One region of the Lysinibacillus sp. FW301-JW8 genome, then DNA from elsewhere that is predicted to be linked to it. Evidence: riboswitches for the same ligand, from Rfam matches in the RefSeq annotation. Region 1 holds a riboswitch; the other holds the start of a gene.
The links. Region 1 has a riboswitch for FMN ahead of ribE (riboflavin synthase). Riboswitches for the same ligand answer to the same signal wherever they lie in the genome.

Region 1 (6,435 bases):
ATGGGGAATTTCCTTTATTAACATACATGCCTCTTCGATTGTTTTACATTGCTCTAATAGTATACGAACAATTGTAGAAGCAATAAAGCCTTCTTCAGAGTACTCATGATTAACAAAATGCAGACCAACAACTAACCCGTATTCATTCATCCCATCCAGTCTACCAATGATTTGCTGACTAAACCCGATACTTGCATAACCATTCTCTGGATTAGAAAAGACAAGCCTAGCATCGTACAAAGCTGGACTGAAATCATAATTACGGACATACATCCCATCCTTCACTAATGCTGTGCAGCCCATCTCCGGAAAAGAAATAGAATAGCCACTGTACAATCTAAGCACAGTGGCTACCGATAAAGCTGAACCAGCACTCAAGCGTTCCATCTCATGGATGAGCTGTGGACAATGTTTCTGTAAAAGTTGTTTCGCTGTTTGAGTATTAGTAGATCTAGTTAAGTGCAGTAAAATATCTTTTGGCATCTGTAGTAAAGATAAAAGCCCCTTGCTTTGCTGTAAACCAATTTGGTGATAGCTACCGCTCACATTTTCAACTTTGACGATTAACCCTTCATAACCTGACATGTTGATTTCTCTCCCTTATTGAACTTACTTATTTTCCAACATCATAAAGCTTCAAGCAAATAGAAGGTCAAGAAAATAATTATGGACTAGGTATACCAGTACCTAGTCCATTTTTTTGTTTTTACGAGAAGTTCTAGTTTTATCCTGCAAATTTAAAAATGCTGGGCGTTTACCGTAGCCTTTAGGAGATAATCTCACTAAGGATTTTTTCATATCCTGCCAATCTAAATCTGCTCCTAAATTTAAATATGGAATGCCAAGCACTCGCAAATTTGCTGTATATAGCAGAATGAAAAAAATCGCTATAAAGAAGCCATACAAGCCGAAAAATGCTGCCGCTAATATAATGATAACGCGGAATATACTCATTGCCGTGACAAAGGATTGATTGACAAGCGTATAGGCTGCAATGCTAGAAATAGCAATGACAACTATCATCGAAGGACTAGTTATACCAGCTTTAATAGCTGCATCACCAATAATTAAACCTCCAACGACACTCATTGATCCACTAATGATACTTGGGAGCCGTATATTGGCCTCACGGAACATTTCAAACATAAATACCATTAGTAATATTTCTAGAACTGTTGGAAACGGAAGCCCTGTCCTTGATTGCACAACTGTTGCTAAAAGAATCAAAGGTAATTGCTCTTGATGATAGGTCGTAAGCGCTAGCCAGAAGCCTGGTAAAAGCACGCTAATTAATATGCCAACAATGCGTAGCAGTCTTTCCATAGAACTTACAAAAATCGGATAATAATAATCCTCGCCTGATTTAAAGACTAGAAGCACGTTTGCTGGTGTAATAATGGCATAGGTGACACCATCCACCATTATTACAATTCTACCATTGATTAAGGCCTGTACAGCAAAATCAGGACGACCTGTGTAATCATGTCTAGGAAGAATTTTTGCGCTTTGCTCAATTCTCTCCATTAAAATATCGCCACTAAACACAATATCCGTATCTACTTTTTGAAGATGTACTTTGATGTCCTCTAGCATTTCTTTATTAACAATATCATCCATATAAAGGATTGCTACAGATGTTTTAGAACGCTTGCCGATTTCATATGTTTCAACACTTAATGAATTTGTAGGTAATCGTTTTCGTAATAAAGCAATATTAATATCGATATCCTCAATAAAATCGTCTCTTGGACCCTTTATGACTAATTCAAGGGATGTTTCTCTAGGCTCTCGGTTTGGCTTTTTAGGAATATAACTTGTAAATAATAATTGTGCATCTTCAAAATACAGCAGCACATGTCCTTTATAGAGTTTTGTAATGACTTCCTCTTTTTCTGAGATTTTGTTCAAATGAGGAATGTGTAGATGCTTTATAATATCTTCCGCTAATAATTCACCTGAAGTCTTTTCAAGCATCGATTGGAGCTCTTGAACAATAACGCTTTGTAGTAATTGTTCATTAATCATTGCATCACAATAAATAACATGTACTGTATGTTGCTGCATTGTATACCTTTGAAAAATCACATCAGCAGAGCGTTGAAATAATGCCTTCAAAGTTTGCAAATTTACGATTTGTTCCATTGAATATTCCTCATCTCCTACTGATTCAGCTCCAGATTCGTACATGCATCAATACACTTACACAATATTTTCCCCATGCTTGTTTAAAATATTCAGGTTTTAGGAGGATAAGATACTTTAAATGAATAATTTCAATTAAATAAAATCAAACTATGTTTTAGCCAATCATTCTCTTTAAATTCGCCATTTCAATAGCAGACATTGCAGAATCATAGCCTTTATTACCTGATTTTGTACCAGCACGTTCAATGGCTTGCTCAATATTTTCAGTTGTCACAATGCCAAAAATAACTGGCACATTTGTTGTTAATGATACATTGGCAATTCCTTTTGCTGATTCATTGCATACATAGTCATAATGTGTTGTAGAGCCACGAATCACTGTCCCTAAACCAATAATGGCATCATATTTCTTTGTTTCTGCCAGTTGTTTTGAAATAAATGGAACCTCAAATGCACCAGGAACCCATGCTACATCAATAGAGTCCTCAGCTACACCGTGACGCTTTAAACCATCGAGTGCTCCATCTAATAATTTACTTGTAATAAATTCATTGAATCGACCTACTACGATAGCAATTTTTAAGTCTGTACCAATTAATTGTGCTTCAAATGTTTTACCCATATCTAAATTCTCCTCTTTTAAATTGTAATTTTGTGATTTTGCTGACGATATAACACTAATTCTTCAATTGAAATTATTTTTAGCTGATGATGCGTTGCATAGCTGATCAATTCATCGAAGCGTAGCATTTTGCCATCGTTCCCCATAATTTCACAAATAATGCCTGCGGGAATACTGTGACAAAGCTTTGCTAAATCAGTGGTTGCTTCGGTGTGACCTCTACGCTCTAACACACCATTCTCCTTTGCGATTAGCGGAAATACATGACCAGGTCTACGAAAATCCTCTGCCTTTGCTTGTGGTTCAATCATTTTTTTTATTGTCATTGCTCGTTCGAAGGCGCTAATTCCTGTTGTTGTATCCATATGATCAATGCTAACTGTAAATGCTGTTTGATGATTGTCTGTATTGTTACTTACCATAGGTTGTAAGGCTAATTTTTGTGCGAGCTGCTGTGTAATCGGTGTGCAGATAAGGCCTCTTCCATATGTCGCCATAAAGTTTATCGTTTCAGGCGTCATATGCTCTGCTAAAGCCAGTAAATCTCCTTCATTTTCTCGATCCTCATCGTCTACTACAATAATCATCTTGCCCTGTTTTAAATCCTCTATTGCTTCTTCAATTGTGTGTAGCAATATTGGCACCTCCTTACCATTCATCGTTTAAAATCCGTTTTGTGCTAAAAAATCTCTCGTAATAGCTGGCACTTCCTGATTACGCTTTAGCTGGTGTAAAATGTATTTTCCAACTAAATCCGTTTCAATATTAACGGGAGCACCTATTTTCTTCATACCTAAAAGAGTTTCCTTATACGTGTGTGGTATTAGTGATACTGTGACACTTTTTTGCTCAACATGAAAAAGTGTTAAGCTCGTACCATCAATTGTAATAGAGCCTTTTGGTATACAGTTGTTTATTAATTCCTCGGATAGCTCAATATCAATATAAACTGCGTTTGCTAATGGTCGCTTACGTACTATTTTTCCTACTCCATCAACATGCCCAGATACAAAATGACCACCGAATCGTCCATTCGCAGGCATGGCGCGCTCTAAGTTAACTGGATCTCCTACAGCAAGCTGCTGCAAATTAGTTGCCTTCACCGTTTCTGGCATGACATCCATTGTCAGCTCTCGATCAGTAAAGTTTGTCACTGTTAAACAAACACCATTGACCGCTATACTGTCTCCGAGCTTTACATCCTCCACCATTTTTGCTGAAAGAACCGTTATTTTCATACTTTGCTGATCGATTTGCAAGGTTTTCATTGTACCAATATCCTCAACAATCCCTGTAAACATTTTTCCACCTGCTTTCTTTCTACGCGTTAAAGGCTCTATCCATCGGTTTTGTGATTCTATGCATCAGTTTTTGGGGTCAATCCATCACTTTTCTATTTCTATTCATCACTTTCAGCATTCTATCCCACTAACAAACAAAAACCCCTTCATCGTTTTGAAAGGGGTTTGGGAGTTCATATAAATAAGACGTCAACAAATAAACCTTTTGGATACTCTATTTTTTCCATAGGCTGTCATCTCATCGTTCTTCTCCCATCCAGACTATCACTGTCGGTTTTGGATTTGCACCAAATCAGCTTTCGCTCACGGACTTTGAATTGCTTCATCACCGCCGATTGGGAATTTCACCCTACCCCGAAGAACATTTCGCTATTTAATTTATTCGCTAAATAAAAAAACCTCCCAATCTCAACGACGGGAAGTTAACATAAAAGCATAATCAAATAAACCTTATAAATTCATACGAATTTAAAAAGTTTGCACTTTTACCCTTCTCCCATCCAGACTATCACTGTCGGTTTTGGATTTGCACCAAATCAGCTTTCGCTCACGGACTTTGAATTACTTCATCACCGCCGATTGGGAATTTCACCCTACCCTGAAGGATTTTATTTAGCTTATTCTTTACGATAACACTATTTTATAATATTATCCATACAATTGTTTATAAAAATTGTTCTTTTATCAAGTATGTCTTCATTAAACAGTTCTGCTACATTCAACTCCTCGATTTTCTCACAGCCGATTTGACCTCAAAAATTGTTCTGATTGAAGTTCAATTTCGCCTTGGCGTAATTGTTGCTGTCGCCTCGCTTTCGCATAGAAAATGAATGAAGATAAAATAATTGGAAAAATCACCCTTCATTTGAATTACTTTTGTTTTACAAATTAATCGACTACAACTTTAAAATTACTTACGTTTCCGTCATAATGCCACAATTGACATGCAGTACCTGACCCGTAACAAAAGAAGAATCATCAGAAGCTAAATAAATATAGGTAGGTGCAAGTTCAAATGGTTGCCCAGCTCGTTTCATCGGGGTTTCTAAGCCCATTGTTTTGACATATTCTGCGGAATAGCTAGAGACAATTAGTGGGGTCCAGATCGGTCCAGGGGCAACTGCATTCACTCGTATTCCCTTACTCGCTAATTGCAAGGATAATGATCTAGTGAATGAAACAATCGCTCCTTTTGTAGAAGAATAATCGACAAGTAACGGGGCTCCAGCGTAAGCAGTCACGGAAGCGGTGGAAATAATTGCCTCACCCTGCTTCATATAAGGTAATCCTGCCTTTGTCATATAAAAATGAGGGAAAATATTGGTTTCATAGGTATCATTCAATTGTTCTTTTGAGATATCTAAAAAGCTTTGCTGCGGGAATTGTACACCTTGATTTAAAATAAGTATGTCTTGCTTACCGTAACACTCAATCGTTTTTCTTACTGCTTCCTTAGAAAACTCGGGATGACGTAAATCCCCTTCAATTAATAGAATGGATTGCCCATATACCTCCACCATTTGCTTCGTTGCTTCTGCATCAGGTCATTCATGTGGCATATAGGTAATAGCCATCTGGGCTCCTTCCTTTGCAAATCCGATTGCAACCGCACGACCAATTCCACTATCTCCCCCAGTAATTATAGCGATTTTCCCATTTAATTTTCCGATTCCTTTATATGCCGGGTTGTCAGAAATAGGAACTGGCCGCATAACATATTCTAGCCCTGGCTGAACATCTTGATGCTGTGGTGGGAATGTAATGGGAACTTGCTTGCACTTTGTTTCATATCCAATATAAGGATATTTCGGAATCACATTGTAACCTCCTTCCAATATGGAAACTACACGATTCGATATGATTAGATATATGTTGCTAATGCTAGGAAAAGACATACAGCACGACACAACCTCTCAATTAACCATAAACAGTAAAAATGAAATCAATTTGCGGTTCACTTGACAATAAAAAATCACAGTGATATCGTGAGTCATTATTTATAGCGTCCCTTTCAACGGAGGTTTTACTGTTGCATAACCTAGTGAAAATAAGAAAGTATAAACAAATTGTATTTTATGTTCTATTAGCATTTTGCTTCATCGCCTCTGTATTTTTTGTTAATAATAACGAAGCCTTTTATCAACGCCCTATTGCAGAAGTGATTAAAATACATGTGATAGATTCAACGCCTGTAACAGATATGTATAATAATAAGGATTATGTATATACACAGCATATTACTGCTGTCTTAAAAAATGGACAAGAAAAAGGTCAGATTATCAAATTAAAAAATAACTATTCTACCTCTGGGGCATTCGATCAAGAATATCATACCGGAAATAACTTGTTTGTTACCATTAAAGAAAG
Region 2 (6,435 bases), on a different contig from region 1:
ATATGACAGAGCAGCATCGCTTAGAAAAGCTGCGTTCAGATTTCATAGCCAATGTATCCCATGAGCTTAGAACGCCAATTTCAATGCTTCAGGGCTATTCAGAGGCCTTAATGGATGATGATTTTATTCAGGATCAGGAAGAACGTAACGAAATAACAAAAATTATCTATGATGAATCGAAGCGAATGGGACGTCTAGTAACAGATTTATTAGATTTAGCTCGTATGGAATCGGGGCATATGACGCTTTATAAGGATGCCCTCCCAATTAATTCTACATTCGAACGGATAACACAAAAATTTGCTCAGGTTGCTAAAGAGAAACATGTTCGTCTAGTATTTGATAGTGAATTCAATGAGGAAGCTAGGATAAGTATTGACGAGGATCGGATTGAACAAGTGTTAACAAATTTAGTTGACAATGCACTCCGTCATACGGATGAAGGGTCAGTTACTGTCAAAATTGAGCAGGAGCCGACCTTCGCAAAAATATCTGTTCAGGATACAGGACATGGCATTCCAAATGAGGACTTACCTTATGTTTTTGAACGTTTTTATAAAGCTGACAAAGCCCGGACGCGTTCTAAAGGCGGAACTGGCCTAGGTTTAGCTATTGCTAGAAATATTGTAAAGGCACATTCAGGGACTATTATGGTTGACAGTGTGCTGAAAGAAGGTACTACCTTTACGTTTTATTTACCTTTCGAATAATTAATATCATTGCTACTTTAGTGGTATTAATTGGCTGTAACTTCTATAAACATGAAGACGACAAATATTATAGAACGGGGGTGGAGTGCATTGAATGACTCCGTGTTCCATCGACTATACGATGCATACCATCAAGACGTGTTCCAGTTTCTTATTTATTTAGTAAAAAACCGTATACTTGCTGAAGATTTAGCGCACGAGGTTTATGTACGAGTATTGCGCTCATACGATCAATTTGCAGGAAATAGCAGTGAAAAGACATGGCTATTTGCCATTGCTAAAAATGTCGCAATCGATCACTTTCGGAAGCAGGCAGTACGCCAAAAGCATTCACTTGACTTTTTTGACTGGGAAACGGAACAACTCCATTCAAACACACCATCACCGGAAGATATGCTGGAGGCAAGTGATGAATTTATGCAGGTAGAGTCAGCACTTGAAAACTGTACAGGAGACCAAAAGATGGTCATTATTATGCGCTACTTTCAAGATTTATCGATTGCAGAAACAGCACAAATACTAGATTGGACAGAAGCAAAGGTAAAAACAACACAGCATCGTGCCATCAAATTTTTAAGGCAACAGCTACAACAGGTTAGAGAACAGGAGGCGAAACGGCAATGACACATAACCAGTTTGATGATGACCAGCTAGAACATGTATTGAACAATGCCCCTAAGCTTTCTGACCGCCGTTCTAAAGATGAAATATTAAATCGATTATTGGCAGATGCTCGCTTGCAGGATAATGTTCATTTGCAAGAAGCCATCCAGCAGCCATTAGACGAAGAAGTGTCAGCGCAAGAACAACAGCAAAGTATAGAGACAGAAACAACAAAGCGCAAAATCCGTAAATGGCCCATTCTTATGAGTGTTGCTGCTGTTTTCGCATTAACAATAGGTGTAGGCTCTAAGTTTATGAATAATAATGATTCCAAGATAGATCAGGCGACTGCCCCTGACATTGCTCCGTATTCTACTATGCAAGACGGGCCAGCTGCAAAAACTGCTGAAAATTTTGATAATTATCTGGATTCGAGCATTGTTGCAGAACATGCTAAATTTATGTCTCTACGTACCTCTGTGTACGAGGAAGACTTAACGGATGCCGTTGTCTTTCGTATTGGTTTGGCAAGTCGTGATGTAGAAAGCGTACCAATGACGTATATTATTCCCAATGAGCGGGTTGAAGCGGATTTTGGGAAAGAAAAACCTTCTACATTACAAATGTATAAAAAGTATGCACCACAAATTGAAGAGAAAGCAAAAGGCTTTACTAACTACCATCCATATCAAGGTGAATTGAAGGAAAAAGATGATAAGCTGATTCATGTATTACCCGAGAAAAATGATTATGATGTAGCCTCTGCACCCGTAAATGAATATAAGGGAACCTTGCAGGATACATTTTCAGACTCAGAGTATACAGAGGTCGAGTTTGAAAATGCAGATGGCACACCATACGAGTTTTCTCAAGAGGGAGAGCCGAGTAAGGCTATGTCATTAACAGGTCCAAGTCATTTTAATTATTATTTATATAAAGACCAGGATAATGGGGCGGAGTATTTATCTCCCGATTTTCGTCAAACTTTTCCCTCGGTAACAGAAGCGATTACGGTTATGCGCAATAAAAATGATGATGTTTATGTTCCTGTCGTTCCAGAAAATGTGACTTATACTGTACAGGAGGTTGCAGAGGGTGTTGTTGTTACCTTTAATGCTCCTCTTGATTTAACGACAATGGAGCCAGCTCGAGCAACACAATTAATCGAAGCAATGATGCTAACGGCTGCAAGCTTTGATAAACAATTACGCTTAGATAATGTAGTTCAGGAAAGCTGGGAAGGCTTTGATTTAAAAAATTTCTTGCCCAAGCCTGTAGGCGCAAATAAGCAGTATATGGATACGCCATAGCAACTTTACGGCGATAGTTTAAGGAGTATTCTCGTACATCAACTGTGGCGAGAATACTCCTTCTTGTTTCTATGGCGATAAACCAACTAACTGTCCATAAAACATACAAATCTAATAGGATTTTTTAAGCAGAACTATTTACTTTTTCTAAATAATTCATTATAGTAAAGCTGTAGAACAAAAATAAAATATTGATTCATCTTCGGGGCAGGGTGAAAATCCCGACCGGCGGTAATAGAGCTGTAAATCGCTAATGTGAAAGACATTAGCTCGAATGATTTACTAAAGACTCTTCAGCCCGCGACCTGTGCAAAATTTTTTGCATGGCTGACTTGGTGCGATTCCAAGGCCGACAGTTAGAGTCTGGATGGGAGAAGATGGAGGTACGATCGTCATTCGTTATTTTAAATTAGCTTTGAACGAGCGTTTTTTCAACATGGCTTTAAAGCCCGCTCGAAAATTGCTGTTTAATGGCGTTTATTAATCATGCCTATTCTCCCTTATGCCAACAATGCATAAGGGTTTTTTCATGAATAACATTTGATTAGATCGTAACCTTTCTTCTTGCGAGATTGAATCAGCAAAGAGGAGAGAATTTTCAATGAAGAAAAATGTTAAACTTCAATCGTTTATTACGATTGGCATGCTGAGCAGTATTTCGTTTTTATTAATGCTATTTAATTTCCCAATTCCACCATTCCCAGCGTTTTTGGAAGTGGATTTCAGTGATATGCCTGCATTACTAGCAGCCATAACAATGGGACCTGTAGCGGGGATTCTAGTAGAGTTATTTAAAAATGTATTGGATTGGATTTTCTCAGGCACGCCAACAGGAGTACCAGTAGGACATATCGCTAACTTCACGACAGGTATTTTATTTATTTTACCAGTATCCTTTATTTTTAAGCGTTTTAAAAACATTGGTGGTCTTATTGGAGGCTTAGCAGCAGGAACAATCGTTATGGCGGTTGGTATGAGTGTTCTTAACTATGCTGTATTTTTACCAATGTACACGTACTTTTTAGGGATGGAGCCTGTTGTAGGAGATTCATTATATAAAATGATTGTGGCTGGAATCTTGCCATTTAATATTGTTAAAGGTATTTTATTAACTGTTATCATGGCCTTATTATTTACAACTATGCGCAAATGGATAGATCGTCAGCGTAATATGTATTTAACGAAATAAGATTATATGAAACCTCGAGTGTGATTTGATATGCTCGAGGTTTTTTTATGGATTGAACGCTTGAATCAATAGATAGATTTGTCAACGGAACTTAATCTAGTCGAGCCTAGTGTTTTCATGTAGAATAAGAAAGAGTTTAGAAATGCTAGAGGAGTTTGAAGAGATGAGTGAAAAAAAGGCACAATGGTCTAGTAAACTAGGCTTTATTTTAGCATCAGCAGGAGCGGCAATCGGATTAGGGGCGATTTGGAAGCTTCCATATGTTACTGGTCAAAGTGGCGGTGGAGCATTTTTCCTAATCTTTGTTCTATTTACATTGTTAATTGGTTTACCAATGCTATTATCAGAATATATTTTAGGACGTGGCACCCAATCTGAGGCGGTCACTGCATATAAAAAAATTGCACCGACGAAAAGGGGCTGGGCATGGATTGGCCGCATGGGTGTACTGGGTTGTTTTTTATTATTAACTTTTTATAGTGTTGTGGGCGGTTGGATTTTTATTTATAGCGGTCTTGGTGTGGCTGGTACTGTTATTGATCCTGCTAATGATCCTAGTGAGCTATTTGAAAAGATTATTGGTACGCCTTGGATTACATTGCTAGGTTTAGGGTTATTTACGCTAGCGAATGTACTAGTGATATCTCTTGGAGTGCAAAATGGTATAGAAAAGGCTAATAAGTTTATGATGCCATTATTATTTATGATGTTTATAGTACTTGTTGTCCGAGCAGTAACATTAGACGGAGCGATGGAGGGTGTGAAATTTTTCTTATGGCCAGACTTCTCTAATATTACTGGAAGGGCTTTATTAGAAGCTTTAGGCCAATCCTTCTTTGGCTTAGCAGTAGGGTTTTCTTGTCTAGTGACCTACAGCTCTTATTTAAAAAAGGATGTGAGCTTACCTAACTCGGCGGGCTCGGTTGTACTTTTAACTGTACTTGTATCGTTTTTAGCAGGATTAGCGATTTTTCCTGTTGTATTTGCCTTTGATTTAGAGCCTGCATCTGGACCAGGCTTACTATTTATGGTGCTGCCTACAGCATTTAGCCAAATGCCATTGGGTGAAGTGTTCTTAGCGATGTTTTTATTACTATTTTTATTCGCAACATTAACATCTTCCTTCAGTTTATACGAAATTATTGTAGCGGCATTTATAGAAAAGGGGCGAGTGTCTCGCTCAGCATTGACACTGTTATTAGGTGTAATAGTCTTTATTGCTGCAATTCCAGCAGCATTGTCTTCTAGTACCTTAGCAGATGTATCATTCTTTGGGAAAACAATTTTTGATACGACAGATTTTTTAGTATCGAATTTAATGCTTCCGTTAGGAAATTTATTGATAGCTTTCTTTATTGCGCATGTAGCTGATAAAGAATTTGTGAGGAAGGAATTACTGATGGGAAGCCAAATGGGACAGGGGTATTATTCTACATATCGACTATTAATGTTAATTGTAGTACCTATAGTCATTCTTGTTGTTTTATTAAATATGCTTTTACAATATTAAAAAGCAGGGTGTATTCTATTTTACAGGAATACACCCTATTTTTTTATGAATAAAAGAACGTTAGCCTAAAACCTTCGCATTCTACGAAAACGGCTAACTGACCTGCCTCGTGCCGCTGCCGCTTTGCTTTCACGAAAAAAACATTTGCAGGTCTGGGCACAATTCAGAATCCGGACGCAATTACGCCAAGGCGAAATTGATAATGGGGGCAACGATAGGGTTAATATTCGTTAAGTGATAATTCTCCTAGCCAATCTTCTTTGATAATCTTTTTTGCTTGCTCTTCGCTGTTTGTAATAGGAAAAACTTTATCTACCTGCGAAATAGCGAATAAGTTGCGGATGAAATCATCGACGACAATAATGGCGATTTTCTTTTCTTTTATTGATATTTTTTTGGCAAAGTTAACGATCATACCAAAGCCGGTACTATCGATATTTGTTACCTTTTGCATATCGATAATATATCCATGCTTTGTTTCTAAATTTAGTGATTGAAGATCTTTTTTTATATCCTCAATCAGACCGTATTCTAAATCGCCAGTAAACGCAATTAAGATATAATCAGCCTTTGTGCCAATATCCATCGCAATTTTCTTCTGATTCATACTATAGCGCCTCCATTTTCCTTTTCATGTTTATGGATTAATTTATACTTGGCATTTCCATGATATGTGCCTGATAAGAGTGAAAGCTTTCCAAAGACTTTTTGAGCCTCCTCATCCGCTTTTTTCATTGTGGGAGTCGCCGTGTATTCATAATTGTTTTAATAAACTCCCATTGTATCTATAACACATCGTATCATGTTTATCCTTAATTAAAACTTAAATTTATTGACTTCGTTTTGTAATTTATCTGAAATTGTTGCTAATTCATCTGAGTTTTGTGTTATCTCTGCCACGGTAGCATATTGTTCCTCAGATGTAGCGGCGATTTCCTCTGTTGCAGCTGCAGAGTCTTCGATGATACGAGAAATGTCTTGAATAGCTTGTTGAACACCTAAGGAGTTGTCATTGACATGGGTAAATGCCATCTTCATTTGTTCAACACCTTTTTCTGTTTCCACAACTTTCTCCACGATCTCTTTTAAAGCGGTTCCTCCTTTGTTGATAAT

Region 2: linked by a shared signal. The riboswitch ahead of AC3WOM_RS08350 (ECF transporter S component) and the one ahead of ribE (riboflavin synthase) in region 1 are both predicted to bind FMN.

What each region holds. Positions count from the first base shown of each region.
Region 1 covers NZ_JBYTBB010000004.1:86,565-92,999, reverse strand. Annotated here, with positions in the region: gene AC3WOM_RS03020 (C45 family autoproteolytic acyltransferase/hydrolase) at 1-585, opposite strand, end outside; gene AC3WOM_RS03015 (spore germination protein) at 688-2,142, opposite strand; gene ribH (6,7-dimethyl-8-ribityllumazine synthase) at 2,300-2,767, opposite strand; gene ribB (3,4-dihydroxy-2-butanone-4-phosphate synthase) at 2,785-3,402, opposite strand; gene ribE (riboflavin synthase) at 3,430-4,068, opposite strand; FMN riboswitch at 4,309-4,434, opposite strand; FMN riboswitch at 4,553-4,678, opposite strand; partial or broken gene AC3WOM_RS02995 (SDR family oxidoreductase) at 4,983-5,885, opposite strand; gene AC3WOM_RS02990 (YibE/F family protein) at 6,098-6,435, shown strand, end outside.
Region 2 covers NZ_JBYTBB010000015.1:10,326-16,760, reverse strand. Annotated here, with positions in the region: gene AC3WOM_RS08365 (ATP-binding protein) at 1-710, shown strand, start outside; gene sigX (RNA polymerase sigma factor SigX) at 801-1,334, shown strand; gene AC3WOM_RS08355 (RNA polymerase subunit sigma) at 1,331-2,623, shown strand; FMN riboswitch at 2,818-3,006, shown strand; gene AC3WOM_RS08350 (ECF transporter S component) at 3,225-3,812, shown strand; gene AC3WOM_RS08345 (sodium-dependent transporter) at 3,976-5,322, shown strand; gene AC3WOM_RS08340 (STAS domain-containing protein) at 5,543-5,929, opposite strand; gene AC3WOM_RS08335 (methyl-accepting chemotaxis protein) at 6,139-6,435, opposite strand, start outside.